DNA from 4 places in the Rouxiella sp. Mn2063 genome. Region 4 is predicted to be linked to each of the others. Evidence: predicted binding sites of a transcription regulator. Region 4 holds the regulator's gene; each other region holds the start of a gene.
What was found. The regulator CRP, encoded in region 4, controls carbon source genes, mostly activating them, when cyclic AMP is high. The targets are predictions, from matches to a motif close to ATGTGANNNNNNTCACAT.

Region 1 (5,288 bases), on a different contig from region 4:
TTTTCCAATGCAATATTCACGATTTCTTTATCGACGCCCTTCTGTTGCAGCTCAGAGCGAATGCGCTGTGCGCCATAACCTTTATTGCTGCGCCCTGAAATATAACGACTGGCAAATTTGTTGTCATCAAGCCAACCGTGCTGGTAGCAGTACTCAATAACCTGCTGCACATGTTCGGCATTAATTTCCTCTGGTGCTGATTTTTCTGCCGGCATTTGCGGTGGTTTACGCCAGTTTTTAGCCGACGATGGACGAACAAAAGGTTGAGGAGGCGTCATTAATTTACGGCGCAACTCTTCTTCACCGTGATCGCGTTGGCCTAACAAACGCATGGCGCGCGCGGTCAGCGTATTAATTTTGCTACGGTTCTCATCTTTTGGCTCAGGAAATACCGATGTAGCTGATTGTTCATCCTGCAACCGGGTCTGATTCGCACCGAACGGGGTTAAATCATCCGCCATTATGCGTTTCCTTCGTTTCATATACTCAAAATAACTGGCGTTACACCAAGGCGACAGACAGCACAGCCACACCGGTGCAGTTTGCAGTATAACGGGCATTAATGAGATAAAAAAAATGCCAGCCTATAACAGGCTGGCATTTCATGTGAAACCTTACAAGCGCCCGCTATTGAGGCCGCGAGTCAAATGATTAGAACTCTTCGCTGGTTTCAGCGTCTTCGTCTAAATCTTCAGCTGTAGTGACGGCGCTCAGTTCACCATTGCCACTCAGCAGCAATTCGCGCAGTTTTTTATCAATCTCTGAAGCAATAGCTGGGTTTTCTTTCAGGAAGTTGCCTGCGTTAGCTTTACCCTGACCAATTTTCTCGCCGTTGTAGCTATACCATGCACCGGCTTTTTCAATCAGTTTATGTTTAACGCCCAAGTCAACCAACTCACCGTTGATGTTGATCCCTTCGCCGTACATGATTTGGAACTCAGCTTGCTTGAATGGCGCAGCGATTTTGTTTTTCACCACTTTAACGCGGGTTTCGCTACCCACTACCACATCGCCTTCTTTAATTGCGCCAATACGGCGAATATCAAGACGAACAGAGGCGTAGAACTTCAGCGCGTTACCACCAGTAGTGGTTTCTGGGTTACCGAACATCACACCAATTTTCATACGGATCTGGTTGATAAAGATCAGCAGTGTGTTGGCGTTTTTCAGGTTACCGGCCAGCTTACGCATCGCTTGGCTCATCATACGTGCCGCCAGGCCCATATGTGAGTCACCTATTTCGCCTTCGATTTCCGCTTTTGGCGTCAACGCAGCAACGGAGTCAACGATGATGACATCAACCGCGCCAGAGCGGGTCAAAGCATCACAAATTTCCAACGCCTGCTCACCGGTATCCGGCTGAGAACACAGCAGGTTATCGATATCTACGCCCAGTTTTTTAGCATAGATCGGGTCAAGCGCGTGCTCTGCATCGATAAACGCACAGGTTTTACCTTCGCGTTGTGCAGCAGCAATAACTTGCAACGTCAGGGTGGTTTTACCAGAAGATTCCGGGCCATAAATTTCAACGATACGGCCCATTGGCAGGCCACCAGCGCCCAGAGCAATATCCAGAGACAACGAGCCAGTTGAGATCGTTTCTACATCCATAGAGCGATCTTCACCAAGACGCATGATGGAACCTTTACCGAATTGTTTCTCAATCTGGCCTAGTGCCGCAGCTAACGCCTTTTGCTTGTTCTCATCAATAGCCATTTTCGCTCCTTCGTGCGGCACCGTGACATACTTGGCTGCGGTGCCACTGAATGTGGTTGTTTGTATTTAGATATACAGACTCAGATAACTGGACGTAATTATACTGTATGCTCATACAGTATCAAGCCTATTTTTTCAAAAACTCGTTATACGCTGTTTGTAATGAAAAAACAGCAGCTTGCAAACGCACCGATTCACGGTCACCGGAAAATACCTGCTTAATAGCCAGTACTCGCCCTGTGGAATCAGCAAAACCAAACCAGACAGTGCCGACCGGTTTCTCTATGCTGCCGCCATCTGGGCCAGCAATCCCACTGATGGATAATGCCAGATTGGCTTTGGCAGCGTGCAGCGCCCCTTGCGCCATTTCGCGCACCACTTCTTCGCTCACAGCACCAAAGGTATTTAAGGTCGATTCAGATACGCCGAGCAAGTCGTGCTTTGCCGCATTGCTATAAGTGACAAAACCGCGATCAAACCAAGCAGAGCTACCGGCTATATCAGTAATCGCTTTTGCCACCCAGCCACCGGTACAAGACTCAGCACAAGTGATCCACAATCCTTGTGTCTTAAGTTGCTGTCCGACATCAATACTGAGTTGATGCAGTTCTTTCTCAGACAATGGTTTCTCAGCCAATCGTTGTTCGCTCATCGCGGCTCCTGCAAATCATATTGAGTTGGTGATGGTAGCATCTCTTCCGCATCTTGATCTGCCGGACAGATTATTTTGCGCGATCCTTCCCAAATCAATAGGCCTATACCCTAAAAATAATCGCGTGTATATGATGTGTAAAATTACACATTGATCACATTTCAATTTTCAAGGCCATGCTTTAATCCATCCCACATTGACCAGAGGAGAATGACCTTGAAACACCTAATGATCTGCTGTGGTGCCGGCGTAGCAACCAGCACAGTGGCGTTAAAAAAAATTGAAGCATTCCTGGATAAAGAAAAGCTCAGCGATCGCGTGCGTATATCCCAAGGCACCGTAGCCGAAGCATTAACACGCAGCGACATCGACTTTATTGTTTCAACCTCAGCCATCACTACCTCAATTCCGGTGGTCAATGCGCTGCCATTACTGACGGGAATGGGAATAGATAAAGTATTTAACAGTGTAAAAACCTTAATTTTGGCCGAGGGCTAATCCATGTTCATCATCGATTACATTGTTAATCTCGGGGCATCGGTGATGATGCCGCTGATCTTCATTATCTTGGGTTTACTGCTGCGCCTGTCATTTTCTAAAGCCATCAAAGCCGGGTTAATGGTTGGGATCGGCTTTATCGGTTTAAGCATTACCGTCAATTTAATGATTGATTCTCTAACGCCTGTCAGCCATGCGTTAGTCCATCGCTTTGGGTTAAATTTAACCGTACTAGACGTTGGCTGGCCCGCAGCAGCGGCAGTAGCAATGGGCACCCGAGTTGGCGCGCTGGTTATCCCAGTTTGTGTCGCCATCAATATCCTGATGCTATACACCAAAACCACCCGTATTCTTAACGTCGATATCTGGAACTTGTGGCACCACGCCTTTACCGGTTCTCTGGTCGCTATTATTACCAGCAGCTTGTGGCTGGGTATCTTTGCCGCCGCGATCAACTGCATCATTACCATGGTGATTGCTGACCGTACCAGCGGTGATGTCGAGAAATACCTCAACCTGCCGTCAATTTCGATCCCCCACGGTTTTTCAGTATCTTTCGTGCCTGCGGCCTGGTTAGTTAACGCCATCGTTGATCGCATCCCGGTGATCCGCGATATCAAAATCGATACCGAAGTGATCCAGAAACGCCTGTCTATCCTTGGCGATCCGGCTTCACTTGGTGCGATCATCGGCGCGCTTTTAGGCGTCATTGCCGGTATTGAATTTAAAGCTATTTTACAGACTGCTATTACCATGGCCGCGGTCATGACGATTATTCCGCGTATGGCGAAGATGTTGATGGAAGGCGTGTATCCTATCAGCGAACGTATTCAAGAAATCGCTCAATCAAGAGCAGGTTCCTTTGGCCGAATTGCTATCGGATTGGATTCCGCCGTTAGCGTTGGCCATCCCGTCACGCTTTCAGTCTCCATGTTGATGATCCCACTGATGCTGGTGCTGGCTGCGGTGATCCCACATAACCAATTCCTGCCATTTGCTTCATTAACCGGGTTGCCTTTTGCCTTCGTATTAGTCACTGCCGTGTGCCGTGGCGATATGTTCCGTACCCTACTTACTGGCTTACTCACCTTAAGTCTGGCGCTCTTAATCGGTACCAGCCTGGCTCCAATTGTCACCAGTACCGCCGTCAGCACCGGATTCTCATTGCCACAGGGAACAACCAGCATCAGCAGCGTAGATTACGCAGGCGCCATGCTGCCTTGGGTCATTATCCAAAGCTTCTACTTTAAGGCGTTAGGCGTTGGCTTACTGAGTATCTGTACACTGGGATTGGTCGTGTGGAACCGCAAAAAGCTGGCGCAAGAGAACCAGCAACTCGCCGCCCAAGAGTCCAATATGATGGAGGGCAGCTAACATGTTTAGCGCAGACCGCATTTTTACCTTTACACAGACAATCAGCAGAGATGATTTGCTCGGCCAGCTCGCGACAAGTTTATATACAGCCGGCTTAGTGAAAGACTCTTTTAAAGCCGGTGTGCTGCAACGCGAAGCACAGTACCCGACTGGCATTGATATGGAAACGCATAGCATTGCCATTCCGCATACCGAATTTGAGCATGTTAATCACACCGGTTTTGCCGTTGGCATTAATCAGGCTGGCGTGCAGTTTCATCGTACTGATGAACCGGGGGAGCTGGTGACGCCGGATATTATCGTGATGATGGCTATCGCGCCTGATTGTGAAAAGGTGGCAATCATCCAATCGCTGTTTGGACTGTTGGCAGACAAGGAACGCGTGCAAGCCCTATGCAAAATGTCAGTCGCCGGGCAAGTAAAAGAGTTCACCGACGCCGTCGTTACGCGCTAGAATCTTCAGTTAAAAGCAGCGCGTAGTGACGAATAAGCCGGGGAAGAGGATGTTACGAATCAGCGACGTCATTGAATTAGCCATGGTCAGCCGTAAGACTGTCTATAACGCTATCAATAGCGGCCGTCTAAAATATCAGCTCGTTGAAGTGGATAATAGACAGGTCAGAGTCTTTGAAGAGCGGGATGTTTTCAGCGCATTTCCGAAAACAAACCGTGGCGTAACACAAGAACAGGAAGTTCAAAACTTACGCGAAGAGATTGCCTCGCTGAAGTTTGCCCTGTCTGAGCTAAAAAAAGCCGTCGAGGCCATGGATCCGGCCAACCAATATGAAATGACCCAACGGCAGAAGAAATCCGACTCTCGCGATTGATTTCTTCTGCTCGTTTTCCGTGAGAACAGGCGAATCTGAGAGAAACCTTGAATGCCCAAAGCGGATATGCAAACCACACCTGAATCCCCCCTGCTGCAAGAATTCTGGCCTCAACACGCCATATTACGTCACACTGGTAGCCTGCTATCAGCAGATGAACATGTCGTCGCGTCATACGATCTTGAGCAGCAAGCCCGCCTGGAACATTACCGCCCGCTCTC
Region 2 (5,288 bases), on a different contig from region 4:
ACTGGATGAGTCAGTGGAAAGCAGAAAAAGACGACGAGCAGGCCGTGCGCGGCGTGTTGGGCCGTTTGCTGTTCGGCCAGGACGATATCAAGAAGAAAGTTAAAGTGCTGTCCGGTGGTGAAAAGGGTCGAATGCTGTTTGGCAAACTGATGATGCAACGCCCTAATATCCTGGTGATGGATGAACCAACCAACCACTTGGATATGGAATCTATCGAGTCGTTGAACATGGCGCTGGAAATGTACGAAGGCACCTTGCTGTTCGTTTCCCATGACCGTGAATTCGTTAGCTCGTTGGCAACACGTATCATTGAAATTCAGCCAAACAAAGTCATCGACTTTAGCGGCAACTATGAAGACTACCTGCGCAGCCAAGGGATTAACGGTTAAGTTTCCCCTGCGTTGTGTATGCAAAAGGCCGCGAAATTCGCGGCCTTTTCTTTGCTAAGAACGTCTATTTTACCTGAAGAGTTCCGCATACTTCGCATTGCGGGTTTTTCGCCAATTTCATCGTGCGAAATTCTGCCGTCATGGCATCGTACATCAGCAAACGCCCGCGCGACGCGCTGCCAAAACGGGTCATCTGTTTAATCGCCTCCATTGCCTGCAGGCTGCCGATAGTACCAACCAGGGGGGACATCACGCCCGCTTCCACGCAACTCAGCGCATTATCACCAAATAGTCGGCTTAAGCAGCGATAACAAGGTTCATCGGGTTGATAGGTAAATACGCTTAGCTGGCCTTCCATGCGAATGGCTGCCCCGGAAATTAGCGGTGTTTTTAGCGCAAAGCACAGGCGATTAAGCTGATTACGCGTAGCGACATTATCGGTGCAATCGAGCACCACATCACATTGGGCAATCAACTGCTGCAATGGGTCATCATCTAGCTGTTGATCGACTTGATTAATGGCAATGTGAGGGTTAATCGCGGCCAGTGCGATGGCCGCGGAGGCGACTTTGCTCATCCCGATACGTGCATCGGTGTGCAGGGTTTGTCGTTGTAGATTCGACAGCGAGACAGTATCAAAATCAAGCAAACTGAGCGTACCGGTACCCGCTGCTGCCAGATACTGTGCCGCCGCGCAGCCTAGCCCACCAAGGCCGACGACCAACGCATGGCTGGCTTTGAGTTTTTCCTGCCCGTCGAAATCAAAATTACGCAATACGATTTGACGGTTATAGCGCAGGGTTTCGCTGTCGCTTAATTCTGGCAGGCTCATTTATATCCCCTTTAGCAAACAAACAATGCGTTGAACGGCTCTATCTCAACCCATTCTCCACTGGCTACATCGCCACGTTCTCTTTCCAGGACGATAAAACAGTTTGCCTGACTAAATGAGCTGAAAACATGCGAGCCTTGATGACCGGTGCTGGCAACCTGGATATCACCTTCGGCAGAAAGGCTATATATGCCGCGTTGGAAATCGAGTCTACCCGGCGCTTTTTTCAAAGAGGTGAGTGTCTTAGCACGTAACCGTACCGGCATGCGCCAGGCAGTATGGCCAGATAACTGTGCAATTAAGGGTTGAACCAGTTGATAGAAGGTCAATGCAGCGGAAACTGGATTACCCGGCAGGCCACAGAACCAAGCTTTTTTGAGCTTACCAAACGCAAATGGCTTACCCGGTTTAATCGCCAGTTTCCAAAAACCGATTTCGCCCAGTTCATCGAGCATATCTTTAGTGAAATCGGCTTCACCGACGGACACGCCGCCGCTACTGATCACTAAATCAGCGGCGTCATCGGCCTGCTGAAATGCCTGGCGTAATGCCTGTGGGTCGTCGCGAATAATGCCTAAATCCAAGACTTCACAGCCCATTTTTTCCAGCATCAAACGCACCGCGAAACGGTTAGTGTCGTAGATCTGCCCGGCTTGCAGTGGGGTGCCAACGGGTTGCAGTTCATCACCGGTAGAGAACACGGCCACCTTCAGACGAGCACGGACCTCAACGTGTTCAATGCCCAACGAGGCAAGCAAGGGTAATTCTGCAGGACCAAGGCGTACGCCGGAGGCTAAGACTTCCTCCCCTTGTTTGATGTCATCACCAATCAAGCGAATATTCTGCCCAATTTGTACCGGAGCGGTAAAACTTACGCCTATTTCGCTAACTTGGGCCTGTTCTTGCATGATCACCGCATCAGCACCCGATGGGATGGCCGCGCCGGTCATAATCCGAATACAGGTCCCTTGCGGCCATTCTCCGCTGAAAGGTGCCCCGGCGAAGGATTTTCCTGCGACAGGAAAGTGAGCAATCTGCTGAAGGTCGGCGCTACGTATCGCATAACCATCCATGGCTGAATTATCAAACGGTGGTACGAACACGGGGGAGGTGACAGCGCTAGCGGTGATTCTGCCGACAGCCTCGGTCAGAGGAACGAACTCGCTAGATGCAAAGACGGTGGATTGCGCCTGAATGCGCATTTTCTTAAGTGCTTCATCAAGCGAAATTAAACCAGATGTCATGCCGTTTTCCATGAGTAGACCTTGAGTAAAAAATAGGACTTAGCTACAGATGGTAACTCCTCCATAGCCAAAACAGTTCGACTATTATGACAGAAGAGCGCTGCGATGGTTGCTTAAGTAATATGAATGTATTTATTGAAGATAAAGTGAAAGAAAGTTTTTCAATAGTGATAAAAATCGCAGAATTATTTGGCTGATACCGGTACCATAACGATAAATTTTGTGATTAACATCACATTTAAATGTCTTATTCTTGCATGGTTACATTGCGATGAAAAAAAACCGTCAACAAGAAATACTCCAACTCCTTGATCAACATCATGTTGTTCAGGTTAGTGATTTCGCCCAATGGTTAGGGGTAAGTCTGGAGACAATACGCCGCGATCTGAATGAAATGCAGGATAAAGGACTTATCCATCGCCGGCATGGTCGTGCTCGTCGGGTGGACAACCAGCCGATAACTGGCTGGATAAACGGTTTAAAGCGTATCTAATAAGTTCAATTCTCTGCTCTGCGTGGTGATCCAATGCGATAAGGGCGGTTTTGGACTTATTCGTTCCCCAGATTTCTGCTATAAAAAATCAATATTCCTAACCATTTTTAAGTAATCACTCTCCTCTTCATATTCTTTAACGCTCAATATTTTTTGTAAAAATTATAAGCAATTAGCTTGTTTTTTATAGATTAATCTCAAGTCTTTACATAGTCTGTAGCGCTATACCCGTCATACTTCAAGTTGCAGGTTTGTCGTTCACCCCAGTCACTTAGTTATCTAAGCTCATAGGGATGATCTCAGTTGCCTCCTACCTGCATCTCGAAGCCTATTGGGTAAAAATGTCTTCAGCTAAGTCAATTCCGAGTGTTAATAGATACGGGATTTAAGACGAATGCTGATGCGTTAATCTCGTGCGAGTTGTGTGCCAATGATAAAAGAGATTCAGCACTATAATTAAACGCGATATCGCGAATAACGAGGTAGGTGAAGCGCCTAAGGTTGTTAGCGGCATTGAGTATTCATGAACCGCTGGTTGTGCCCTTTGTATAAAATCGCCAACTTAACAGCCTTAAGGATTACTTGAATTACTTAGGAGATTGCGTGAGCGAATCCATCATCCAGGTTGAAAGATCTTTTACAGGCACCTCGTCTGCTGATAAATGGTCGCTGGCAGACAATCAGGTATTGTCTGCGCGCGATCTCAATGTGCGATTTTCGCATGAAGGTCGGACAATCGAAGCGGTACGCAATCTCAACTTCCACGTTAACCGTGGTGAAACGCTGGCGATTGTTGGCGAATCGGGTTCAGGAAAGTCCGTTACCTCCTTGGCACTAATGCGCCTGATTGAGCAGGGCGGTGGGCAAATCAGTCAAGGCGATGTCTTATTTCGCCGACGTAATGCACAGGTCGTGGATTTAACTGCCGCGTCGCAGGCTGCAATGCGCGAGCTGCGCGGCGCGGATATTGCGATGATTTTCCAAGAGCCGATGACCTCGCTTAATCCGGTATTCCCGGTTGGCGAACAGATTGCCGAATCTATCCGTTTACATCAGGGTAAGGATCACCGCACGGCGCGAGCCGAAGCATTACGTATGCTTGATTTGGTGCGTATTCCTGAAGCTAAAAAAATCCTCGACAGTTTCCCACATCAGCTCTCCGGCGGTATGCGCCAGCGGGTGATGATTGCTATGGCACTCTCTTGCCGTCCGGCACTATTGATAGCCGATGAGCCTACGACGGCACTTGATGTCACCATCCAGGCGCAAATCCTGCAATTAATCCGTGTGCTGCAAAAAGAGATGCAGATGGCGGTGATTTTTATTACCCACGATATGGGCGTGGTTGCAGAAATTGCCGATCGCGTGCTGGTGATGTATCGCGGCGAAAAAGTTGAAATGGGCAGTGTGGATAAAGTGTTTAGCGCCCCAGAGCATCCCTATACTCGTGCGCTATTAGCGGCTGTGCCCAAGCTTGGTGCAATGACCGGGCAATCGTTACCGGCGCGTTTCCCGTTATTAAGCGCAGAATCTGCCGCGGTAAAAGTAGCAGAACAGGGCGCGGCCGTTTCATTAGTACAAGACACGCTGGTTCCCGGGGCGCCACCTATCTTGCAGGTAAAAGATTTGGTGACACGTTTTGGCGTGCGCAGCGGCTTGTTTAATCGCGTCACACGACAAGTCCATGCCGTCGAAAAGGTGAGTTTTGACCTCTATCCTGGTGAAACCTTAGCGCTGGTGGGAGAGTCAGGTTGCGGCAAATCGACCACCGGGCGTTCTTTGCTGCGTTTAGTGGAAAGCCAGAGTGGCACGATTATTTTCAATGGACAGACGATTACCGACCTAAAAGGTTCTGAATTACAGCATTTACGCCGTGATATTCAGTTTATTTTTCAAGACCCTTACGCATCGCTCGATCCGCGTGTGACCGTCGGTTATTCGATTATGGAGCCGCTGTTGGTACACAAAGTGGCCAGCGGTAAAGAGGCCGAAAAGCGCGTAGCCTGGCTGTTGGAAAAAGTCGGCTTATTACCAGAGCATGCACAGCGCTACCCGCATGAATTCTCTGGAGGGCAACGTCAGCGTATTTGTATCGCCCGTGCTTTGGCGCTTAATCCTAAAGTGGTCATCGCTGATGAGTCTGTCTCGGCGTTGGATGTCTCTATTCAGGCGCAAATCGTCAATTTGTTGATGGATTTACAGCGTGAGTTCGGCATTGCCTTCTTGTTTATTTCTCATGATATGGCGGTAGTCGAACGCGTAAGTCATCGCGTCGCGGTGATGTATCTTGGGCAAATTGTAGAGATCGGTCCGCGCCGTGCGGTGTTTGA
Region 3 (5,288 bases), on a different contig from region 4:
GTGGAGTCGGCGATTAAAGGGCGTGAAATCGAATGCGCGGTGCTGGGTAACGAGCATCCGCAGGCCAGTGTGTGCGGTGAAGTGATCCTGCATGATGATTTTTACTCGTATGACACCAAATATATTAATGAATCCGGGGCGTCTATCGCTGTTCCTGCCGATTTAACCTCTGATGTACAAGAGCAAATCCGCGCTATTGCTTTGCAAGCATTTCAGGTTCTGGAATGTCGTGGTATGGCCCGCGTCGACGTCTTCCTGACCGAGTCAGGTGATGTGGTAATTAACGAAATCAATACATTACCTGGCTTTACCAATATCAGCATGTATCCGAAACTGTGGGGCGCGAGCGGCTTAGGCTATAGCGAATTAATCACTAATTTGATCGAGCTGGCATTGGAACAGCATCATCAGGATGCTCAGCTTAAAAGCTCGACGCGCTGATAGTCATTCCCCTTTTAGCTAAGGGAAAAACAAATAAAATGGGGCAAAAATGTGCCCCATTTTTCATCTCCTTACGCTGAGTTTTTTCCTACTCGGGTTAAGTGCAATAGCACGGCACCGATTGCCAGCGACAAGCCAGACATTAACTCCATCGCCAGTATTGGCCCAAGATAATCGGCTAAACCTCCCGCCAGTATCGATATTCCTCCTACCGTTAGAATTTGCCAACGCCACGCTCTGGCGCTCGCTGAACTGATATGTTGGCGAGAAAAGTTGGCTAATAACCCGAATGTCACCAGTGCGTAGACCACGTTTGAAGCCAAGTGCGCGATGAAAATCAGCCCAAGTGCCAGCAGCGCTATAGGTGAAAAGGGCAGCAGCCAATAGCAACCGAGAAAGATAAGTAGACAGCACAATAAGAGCTTATTGTTATTGGCGTAATTTTTCAGGTTATCAGCGGGCAATAACAATGGTCCACATAACTGGCCTAATCCACGAGCCAGCAAAAGAGGCAAAGCCATGCTGGTAGCGGTTTCTGTGGGCAGCGATCTTGCCAGCGCTGGCATCAATGCCATTGCGGGCGTGCCGACTGATGCCAACATCGGCAGCATCAACATGCTGCGTTGTTGCAACGGCGATAACTTTCGCCACGAGATTGTGCTGACTGCATTGTCTTGATCTTCTTCCTTCAGCTGCTGTTTGTCCGGCTTTTTGCTGGCCGCTGCGAGAAGCGCAATGGCCAGGATAAAACTCAGTGCATCGAGTGCTAATAGCATCAATGGCGGCAAGTGACCAAAAATCAGCACGCCGACGCCAATACCGACCACTACATTTGCCGCAAAAACCAATGTTTCTAGCGCCGTTGCCGCCGGCAGCTCCTCTTCACGTAGATGATATTTTAATAACTGACTCAGCGCGGGGAAGGACATTCCACCAGAGAGTGCAGCGACTGATTGAGCTAGCAACAGTGAGGTACTCTGTTGATGTAATACTCCCCATCCTAGAAATCCTAAGCTGAATAATCCTATCGTTTCCGCCAGGATCAAGATCTGAAAGGGGGATAATCGCTTACAGAGTTTTTCGCCAATAACACTGCCGAACCAGCCAGGAAGGGTAGAAAGGGTATAGGCCAGGACTAATGTTAGCGCTGGAGCCTGCCATTCAAGCAGCAGTCCCATTGTTAGCACCAGTGTTAAACCGCTGCCCAGAGAAGAGAGAAACAACCCCGCGGCCAATAATTTTAGCCAGCGATAGTGGCGCAATGCGCGCAGCAAAGCGATAAGCATAAAAAATCCTCATAAAACAACAAAACGCACCGTGCCGAAAAGGCAAAGCGACAGAAAAAACCGTTGTTATGAGGTTGATTTACATTGGTAGGATTTTTACAGGTAATCAATGAATAGAATAAAACTAGCACAGACTATCAGCGGAAGAAAATCCAGACATGAAAAAGGCGGTAATAACCCGCCTCTTCTTCATACGACTTGGTACAGATTGTTCAATTCTATCTATTAATAACGTTGCATGTGACGTTGAACAACTTTGTTGCTTTGTTGATCGCTACTTGCCATAGGATTCTGGTCTTGGCTCGATGAAGCCGTCACTGTCATCACATTTTGATTATCACTAACCGCTGATTGCACGTTAGAAGCAGCGAATGTAGTGAACGATGCGCTAACCAGCGCAATAGCAGCGAGAGTCATAGTTAAGTTTTTCATGATCTGCGTTCCTTCTTTTTTGATAGCCACTTAGTCCTCCGTTAACGACCTGATGTCGTTTATCTCTCGAATGACTAAGTGATTATCTGGATTTACAAACTTTTTTGTTAATCTATTCTTGTTAATCAATAAGTTACTGCGTGATGAGTGACAGGGCTAATTTTTCAACGCTAAACCTTATTTATAGATTTCAGCGGTACCGTACAGGTAGTTGTCACCACCGGCAGAAATAATGCGGTATGAGCTTGCACCTTGTTTTTCAGCTTTAGCGGCCAGTTTGTGTTCCAAGCTGCCTAAGTCATTGCCTGCAGTTGCACTTACTACGCCAATGCTTTGTTGGCCTGCTGGTGCAGATTGAACTTCTGTTGCAGCAAATGTAGTGAATGATGCAGAAGCCAGTGCGATAGCAGCGATAGTCATAGCGATGTTTTTCATGATGTTTACTCCAATTTAGATAGTGTTTGCTGAATCTGTTTAGTGACTTATTCAGCTTTCTGATTACGTCGTCGTTATTAGTTAACGTTCGATAATTAAATGTTAGACTTGGATCACATCCGACGCAACACATTTTTTTATCAATCGTTAACTAATTGTGCTGATCGCAATTTATCCAAAAAAACATGCGTGAAAACATTATCTTTCCGATGCTGCTATTCCTGTCACAACAATAAGGTTAGCTAGGAAGGTATTTTGGCTATCGGTTGATGGGTGGTATGGTATTGCTGTCATGTGCCGTTACAGGGCGGCAATATTGATAGCAGGGGGAGCGGTTATTACCATAGTTGTCATAATTGCTAAGATTAGTTTTAAGTTTTTCATGATGTTATGTCTTGATTCTTCAAGCAGATACTTTCGTTGCTTGCAGCGATAATCATTTAGTTAATGATTGATAATTTAATGCTAATCTCCGCTGGACTTATGCGCAACATTTTTTGATAATGATCGTTAATTTATTTGTAAGAAGAATCACTTTGGTGGTTTAGGGGAGGGTGTAATGAGTACTGAACAGACAACACCTGTCCGTAAATGTCGCGGGCGTCCAAAACAATTTGAGCGCGAAACGGCGTTGAAAAAGGCGTTAAATTTGTTCTGGCTTCATGGTTATGAAGCTACGTCACTTGCTGACCTGGTTGAGGCTACCGGGGCGAAGGCACCGACTTTATATGCTGAGTTTGGTAATAAAGAAGGGCTGTTTCGCGCCGCAGTTGAGCACTATCTTGATGCTTTCTATAAAAAAAGCTTCAGACTGCTAGATAGAACGGATTTATCTGTAGAACAGACCGTAGAACAATATTTGCGCACTATCGCGGATATGTTTACTGACCGTGACACACCGAGCGGATGTTTTATCATCAATGCCGCCTCAGGTATGTCTTCTTCTTCAAAAGATATTGCAGAGATGCTGCGTTCACTGCATCTTTCTCAAGAAAGTACGCTGCGTAATTTTTTGGATGAAAAGAAACGTAGCCAAGATTTACCACAAAATATCGACTGTGCGCTGATGGCGAAATATATATCCACTGTCGTGCAAGGGATGTCGGTACAGGCGCGAGACGGCACCAGCAATGAGCAGTTAGCGCGGTTGATTGATTTAGTGATGCACAGCTGGCGGCAACTACTGGCTGTACCGTTATAATTTGTAAAATCAGTAAAGCGCCGGGCGGTTGTTCGGCGCTTTTTTGTTAGTGACATCCTTATTCACTTCGTTATCCCCGCCATTTTCTCTATTGTGATCTATCCCAGCGCTCGCAAAATGCGGCAATATCTTCTGACTGAAATGCATTGAGATTGGCAAACAGTTGTTCTGCAGGCCAGTTCCACCAAGCAATTCTCTGCAAACGTTCAGCAATGTCTTTACTAAAACGCAGGCGGATGAGTTTGGCTGGTACACCGCCGACAATGGTATAAGGCGCGACATCTTTACTGACGACGGCACCGGCGGCCAGAATCGCACCATCCCCAACGGTGACACCAGGAAGCACGGTTACGCCGTGACCAATCCACACATCGTTACCAATAATCACTTTGGCATCGCGGCGCGAGGCGAAAAATTCTGTATCGCGTTTGCCATCAACCACGTAATAGTCGGCGCAGTAGGTGAAACGGTGTTGGGATGCCCGGCCCATCGGATGATTAGGCGCACCTAAGCGGACATTGTTCGCAATGGCAGTAAACTTGCCAATCTCACTATCTGCCACGCAGCAATTTTCTCCGAGATATGAGAAATCACCGAGTAGCGAATACTCAACGTAGCTATTACGCAGAATCTCGCAGGATTTACCAATCTGACTTTCCCGCATTCTGACGCTTGGGTCAATGACGGTTTCAGAGAGTTTTGGGGCGGTGGAGGGATTAACGGACATGCTGTATTCACCTGGTTCGTTTTTATTGAGACAAATTTAAAACGACCAGGTGACACCCTGATTACAGTGCTTATCAGGGAGGTTTGAGCCTCCCTGACGGGGCATTATTTTTTCTCTAGAAAATCTTCGGCATCAATGTCGTAACCTGACGGCTCCCAGCGAATAGCTAGTAACGCGATAAGTCCTAGCAGGGGAGCGAAGGCGATAACCCAGAACACGCCAGTACCCAGCGCCGCGGCCAGCACCGGGAATAGAAACAGTGACAAGGTGGAACTGCCGCGCATTAAGGTTTGGTTAAAGCCAACGCCCATTCCACGCAGTGAGGTTGGGTAGCTTAACGAGGCGAATGTCATGGTATGAGAACCGGGACCGAAACCTTGACCAAATAAGAACAGGGCTAACATCGCGATAGAAATTGCCGCTTCTGCACCATCAGCAGGGCGGCCAATCAGCGCCAAACCGATCAGCGCAATAACCTGGCAGCTATAGCCTGCAACCGACATTTTCCATGCGCCAAGCTTAGGGACTAACCTAACCGCCAGCAAACCGCCGACAAAAGCAAAGCCAAGATTCAGCGCCAGTGAAACCAGAATCGTGCTCATCATTGATTGTGCCAGGAAACTGGACAAAATCACCGGCAGGCCAAATGCCACCGCGTTATAGGCGAACGACGAGGCAATAGATGTCACCGTTGCCAAAATAGTACGACGTAAATAAACACCTTGCAGCAGAGTGGCATAATTCTTCCACGCGGCTTTACGCACTT
Region 4 (5,288 bases):
GTCATGCAAGGCAACGGGTACCTTGCGGATCAGTGGCAACATAAAAAGCCCGGCAATAATCATTGCCAGGCTGAGAAAGAGAAAAGCATAGGTGTAGCCGTGTTCGGGGCTTATCAGGTACCCCATGACAATAGGGGCAACAAAGCCGCCGAGGATCCCGCCACTATTGAGCACCCCCATTGTTCCACCGATAATTTCAATCGGCAGTCGTTTCATCGGTAAGGTAAATCCAGTGAGGAACGCTGTAGTAATACAGATAATGCTGGCAACTAAAGAGAGCGTAATAGCCAGCTCTCCCCGGCTATTACCAAGACACCAAACCGCGACGCCAGATAGCACAGAAAAAACCACCATGACTTGCGGCTCTTTGCCTTGCATATGGCGCCCAACGACCCAACCAGTGACTAAAAACGCGAGCCAACTCCCTGCTCCAGACAGCGCCATGATGGCGCTAGATGTACCCAGCGGCAGCTCACGCTGCTGTACCATGTACTTTGGTAACCAAGCCATCAGCCCATAAACCGACATATTGATACAAAACATACTCAAGAACAGCAGTATGACTAATGAGCTTTTTAAGGCTTCACGATAGTGGGAAGTACGATGTTCCGGGGTAGATTGCGAAGAACTCTTAGTTATTGGAGCAGGCACCAGAAATAAAACACAGCCCGCCAATAGCAAAGCGATGATACCCAGAATGACTGAGTAATCACGCCAACCAATCGTACTCAACGCCCATAATGCGAGCAGTGGGCCAACCACTTGTGCCACCCCGCTAGAAGAGAGCAATACGGATTGAGCGAAAGTACGCTGTTCAAATGAATAGTTAGAGACGACCGCTTTTGCACAGGATGGCGGATAACCTGAATGTCCAATCCCAGCCAAAAAGCGAATAACGATCAATAAACCTAAGCTGGCACCTAATAGGCCGAAGCTGATGGCAAAAATACCTAATAAACCGAGAGATAGCGGAAGTAATTTTTTATATCCCCAGCGGTCTGTAAGCCAGCCAAAGGGTAGTTGGAAGATTGAATAAGCGAGAAAAAAGCCTCCTGTGATATATCCGAGCTGATCGGAGCGTAAATGAAACTCTTTGCTAATGGGTAACAGAGAAAAACCGATAGCCATTTTGTCTGTATAAATAAGAACATAACCTAAAAAAAGCAGAAAGATCATAAAGGAAGATTTTTTCATTGTTGTATCCTCGATACGTTTACCCCAAGGGTTTACCACTTGTGATAATGCACAACTCAAAAATGCGACATCAGTCACTTCACATTCAATAACAATGAGTTAAATCACAGCTAGTGACGCTAACAGCTTTATATGAGTGGGATAAGATGAAATTTTTCTAATCGGGATACTTTATTGGCATAGGAATTTAGATGAGATATCTTCCGAAGTTACAGCAACTGAAAGTGTTCCAACAGGTTATCCGGGCGGGGAGCATTCGCGCCGCGGCGCGAGCAATGAATCAAACCCAGCCAGCGGTCAGCAGAGCATTGCGAGAATTAGAGCAAACGCTAGAAACCCAACTTATTATTCGTGGTACGCACGGCATGACCTTGACGCCAAGTGGCCAGGCTTTTGCGCAGCGTATGCAGTTTATTTTGGAAGAGTTGCAACGGGCGGTAGATGAAGTACAGCAAATCGATGCTATGTCAGCGGGATCGGTCAGCGTTGGTTTTTCCTCGTCGATGGGCATGCTCTTGCTTCCCCAACTTACTGAGCAGTTTAGTGAACAATTCCCGCAGGCCAAATTACGCGTTGAGGAAGGGCACCTTTTAACGCTCTTGCCTGCACTACGTGAAGGGCGTCTGGACATGGCGATAGATATTATCAGCCCTGACGTACCACTGACGGGACTAGCCAGTGAATCACTATTTATCACGCCAATATGCGTAATCGCACGCCGACACCATCCGTTGCAGCGCGCGACCAACATCGCGCAATTGGCTAAAGCGAGCTGGCTACTGCCCGACGATGACATGGGCTACTATCAAAAACTTAGCCAATCGCTGCTGGCAATTCCCTCGCGAACGGGGCAAACGGTATTGCATAGCAACTCTCTGTTATTTGGGTTAACACTGGTGCTTAGCGCTGATTATCTTACGTTGGGAACCGCGGCCATGTTCAGACTGCCGTTGATGCAACGTATGTTCTGCCCCTTGCCAATCCCGCATCTTCCAACAGTCGAGTACAGCCTGATTTACTCACAAAAAACGCCGCTAACCTTAACGGCGCGGCGTTTTATAGAATTAGTGCGTCATCGTTGCCAGCAACTTAGCGGACAAAACGACGACCTCTTATAATGAGGTATTCGCATCCTGCGGGTTAATCACTTCAAAGCTGTGCGTAATGGTGGCGGCTTTACCCAGCATCAGCGATACCGAGCAGTACTTCTCCGCAGACAGGCTGACCGCACGTTCAACCACTTTATCGGTCAAACCAGTGCCTGTAACAATAAAATGCAGGTTGATGCGAGTAAATAAACGAGGCGCTTCTTCACGACGTTCTGAGGTCAGCTTCACCTCGCAATCCACCACATCGTTACGACCTTTTTGCAAAATAGACACCACATCAATGGCGCTACATCCACCAGCGGACATCAACAACATTTCCATTGGGCTTGGCGCTTTATCACCCGCATTTCCGTCCATCAATACCTGATGACCTGATGCGGATTCGCCTAAAAACGTCAACCCTTCGACCCACTTTACCCGTGCCTGCATCTCTTTTTCTCCCAGCGAATATTCCCCGACAGACTACCCTTTTAGCCTAAAAATGCAATGCAGGGAGATCGCCGTCATGCTGAAGCGAGACAACAGGAGACACTAGGGCAATCCTGTGTTACAAACAAAGCGACAGAAACTTATCAGCAATTTCCGGCTCCGGTTTTCATAGTGACACCCCTTTTTTGAGGGATATCGCTCCGCCTGTCGCTTGCAGTATTGCTGATCTGTTCATATGCTAAAATGGCGCTTATTTATAAAAACGCCGTACAGGGAACTCAGACGGTAATAACAGAGGATAATAGCTAATGGTTCTCGGCAAACCACAAACAGACCCTACTCTCGAATGGTTCCTGTCTCATTGTCATATACACAAATATCCATCTAAAAGTACGCTGATTCACCAAGGTGAAAAAGCCGAAACGCTTTACTACATCGTGAAAGGTTCGGTTGCCGTGCTGATCAAGGATGAAGAAGGCAAAGAGATGATCCTCTCCTATCTGAATCAGGGAGATTTCATCGGCGAGCTTGGTCTTTTCGAAGAAGGCCAGGAACGTAGCGCTTGGGTACGGGCAAAAACTGCCTGTGAAGTGGCAGAAATTTCCTATAAGAAATTCCGCCAGTTGATCCAAGTGAACCCGGATATTTTAATGCGCCTTTCCGCGCAGATGGCGAACCGTTTGCAAGTGACTTCTGAAAAAGTAGGAAATCTTGCATTCCTTGATGTGACAGGCCGTATTGCCCAAACTCTGCTTAATCTGGCTAAACAGCCCGATGCCATGACCCACCCAGATGGTATGCAGATCAAAATCACTCGTCAGGAAATCGGTCAGATCGTCGGCTGCTCACGTGAGACAGTTGGACGTATCCTCAAAATGCTCGAAGATCAGAACCTGATCTCCGCACACGGTAAAACAATTGTCGTTTACGGCACCCGTTAATTCACCGCCAGCATTTATTAACCCTGAATAAAATCTTAAAGAAAAAATGGCGCAACAGATAATTCTGCTGCGCCATTTTTATTGGACTCTTTTAAGCCAGATATTAAACGCCAACAACCTGAGCAACCGCCTGTTCAAAGCGCGCCATACCTTCCCGAATATCATCAAAATCGATCACTAATGACGGGGCAAAGCGCATCACATTTGTGCCAGCCACCAAGACCATCACGCCTTGTTCAGCCGCGGCGGCAAGGAACTCACCAGCCCGGTTTTTATAAGCTTCTGACAACTCAGCGCCGATCAGCAAGCCTTGACCTCTAAACTCCTGGAAGACCTTATATTTGTCATTGATAGCCGTCAGCGCCTGTAAGAAGGCATCACGACGTTCATCAATGCCAGCCAATACTTCTGGCGTATTAATCAAATCCAGCGCCGCTTCGGCAACCGCACAAGCCAGCGGATTACCACCGTAAGTGGTACCGTGTTTGCCCGGTGCCATTACCGAGGCGACCTCTTCGCTAGTCAGCATCGCGCTCACTGGGAAACCACCGCCCAACGCTTTGGCCGTCGTGAGGATATCTGGCGTGACGCCATAATGCATATAGCTAAACAGTTTGCCGCTGCGCCCCATTCCGCTTTGCACTTCATCAAATACCAGCAGCGCGTTATGCTCATCGCACAGGTCACGTAAACCTTGCATAAATTCTTGGGTAGCTGGCGTTACACCGCCTTCACCTTGAATCGGTTCGACGACAATGGCACAAGTGTGGGAGTCGATAACCGCTTTAACCGCGGCCAGATCATTGAAAGGTACATGGACGATATCAGCAGGCTTGGGGCCAAATCCGTCCGAATATTTTGGCTGTCCACCGACTGAAACGGTAAACAACGTGCGGCCATGGAAAGCATTGTGGAAGGCAATAATTTTGCTTTTGTAAGGGCTATGGCGAGCAGATGCGTAGTAACGCGCCAGCTTGAATGCAGCTTCATTAGCTTCGGCACCCGAGTTGGCGAAAAATACCCGGTCAGCAAAGGTGGCATCAATTAGTTTCTGTGCCAAACGCAAAGCAGGCTCATTGGTAAAGACATTGCTGACATGCCACAAGGTTTCACCTTGTTTATGCAGCGCTTCTACCAAAGCAGGATGGCAATGACCCAGTGCCGTAACGGCAATACCGCCGGCAAAATCAATATACTCAGCGCCTTGCTGATCCCAGATACGACTGCCTTTCCCCTTGACCGGAATAAACTTAGCTGGTGCATAAACCGGCAGAATAACCCGATCAAAATCACTGCGCTCTACCGCTGGCTTTTGTGCCATCCCACACTCTCCCATCCGATTTATCGTCATTACGGCAAATTATCCCGCAAAGACAAATGAAAAATTACTCACAAAATATGAATAAAAAATCAAAATCAGGCAATAGAAATCAGTGCAATTTAAGAATTAATTATTAACTCATTAAATTTTAAGGAAATTATCGAGAAGTTGATGCCCCTGCTGGCTCAAAATGCTTTCAGGGTGGAATTGGACACCATGGAGTGCCAGTGAACGATGGGCAATGCCCATAATTTCATCGTCCTGGCCTGGCGTTTGTGTCCAGGCGGTCACTTC

Region 1: ACL9RG_RS07515 (PTS sugar transporter subunit IIB) is a predicted target of CRP. The motif match lies at 2,511-2,528, and genes of this name have one in related genera.
Region 2: ACL9RG_RS05505 (DeoR family transcriptional regulator) is a predicted target of CRP. The motif match lies at 2,686-2,703, and genes of this name have one in related genera.
Region 3: bhsA (multiple stress resistance protein BhsA) is a predicted target of CRP. The motif match lies at 2,696-2,713, and genes of this name have one in related genera.

Annotation. Positions count from the first base shown of each region.
Region 1 is NZ_JBMOUD010000004.1:3,871-9,158, forward strand. It holds gene recX (recombination regulator RecX) at 1-356, opposite strand, end outside; gene recA (recombinase RecA) at 652-1,716, opposite strand; gene pncC (nicotinamide-nucleotide amidase) at 1,844-2,338, opposite strand; gene ACL9RG_RS07515 (PTS sugar transporter subunit IIB) at 2,579-2,866, shown strand; gene ACL9RG_RS07520 (PTS galactitol transporter subunit IIC) at 2,870-4,240, shown strand; gene ACL9RG_RS07525 (PTS sugar transporter subunit IIA) at 4,242-4,694, shown strand; gene ACL9RG_RS07530 (DNA-binding protein) at 4,744-5,067, shown strand; gene ACL9RG_RS07535 (glycosyltransferase family 9 protein) at 5,119-5,288, shown strand, end outside.
Region 2 is NZ_JBMOUD010000003.1:9,956-15,243, forward strand. It holds gene ACL9RG_RS05490 (ABC-F family ATPase) at 1-389, shown strand, start outside; gene moeB (molybdopterin-synthase adenylyltransferase MoeB) at 454-1,221, opposite strand; gene moeA (molybdopterin molybdotransferase MoeA) at 1,233-2,477, opposite strand; gene ACL9RG_RS05505 (DeoR family transcriptional regulator) at 2,737-2,958, shown strand; gene gsiA (glutathione ABC transporter ATP-binding protein GsiA) at 3,628-5,288, shown strand, end outside.
Region 3 is NZ_JBMOUD010000012.1:74,962-80,249, forward strand. It holds gene ddlA (D-alanine--D-alanine ligase) at 1-441, shown strand, start outside; gene ACL9RG_RS16820 (MFS transporter) at 513-1,727, opposite strand; gene ACL9RG_RS16825 (multiple stress resistance protein BhsA) at 1,953-2,159, opposite strand; gene bhsA (multiple stress resistance protein BhsA) at 2,337-2,594, opposite strand; gene ACL9RG_RS16835 (TetR/AcrR family transcriptional regulator) at 3,154-3,795, shown strand; gene ACL9RG_RS16840 (DapH/DapD/GlmU-related protein) at 3,884-4,522, opposite strand; gene ACL9RG_RS16845 (MFS transporter) at 4,627-5,288, opposite strand, start outside.
Region 4 is NZ_JBMOUD010000002.1:403,302-408,589, reverse strand. It holds gene ACL9RG_RS05245 (MFS transporter) at 1-1,194, opposite strand, end outside; gene ACL9RG_RS05240 (LysR substrate-binding domain-containing protein) at 1,386-2,312, shown strand; gene ACL9RG_RS05235 (OsmC family protein) at 2,307-2,732, opposite strand; gene crp (cAMP-activated global transcriptional regulator CRP) at 3,041-3,673, shown strand; gene argD (bifunctional acetylornithine/succinyldiaminopimelate transaminase) at 3,777-4,994, opposite strand; gene ACL9RG_RS05220 (aminodeoxychorismate synthase component II) at 5,136-5,288, opposite strand, start outside.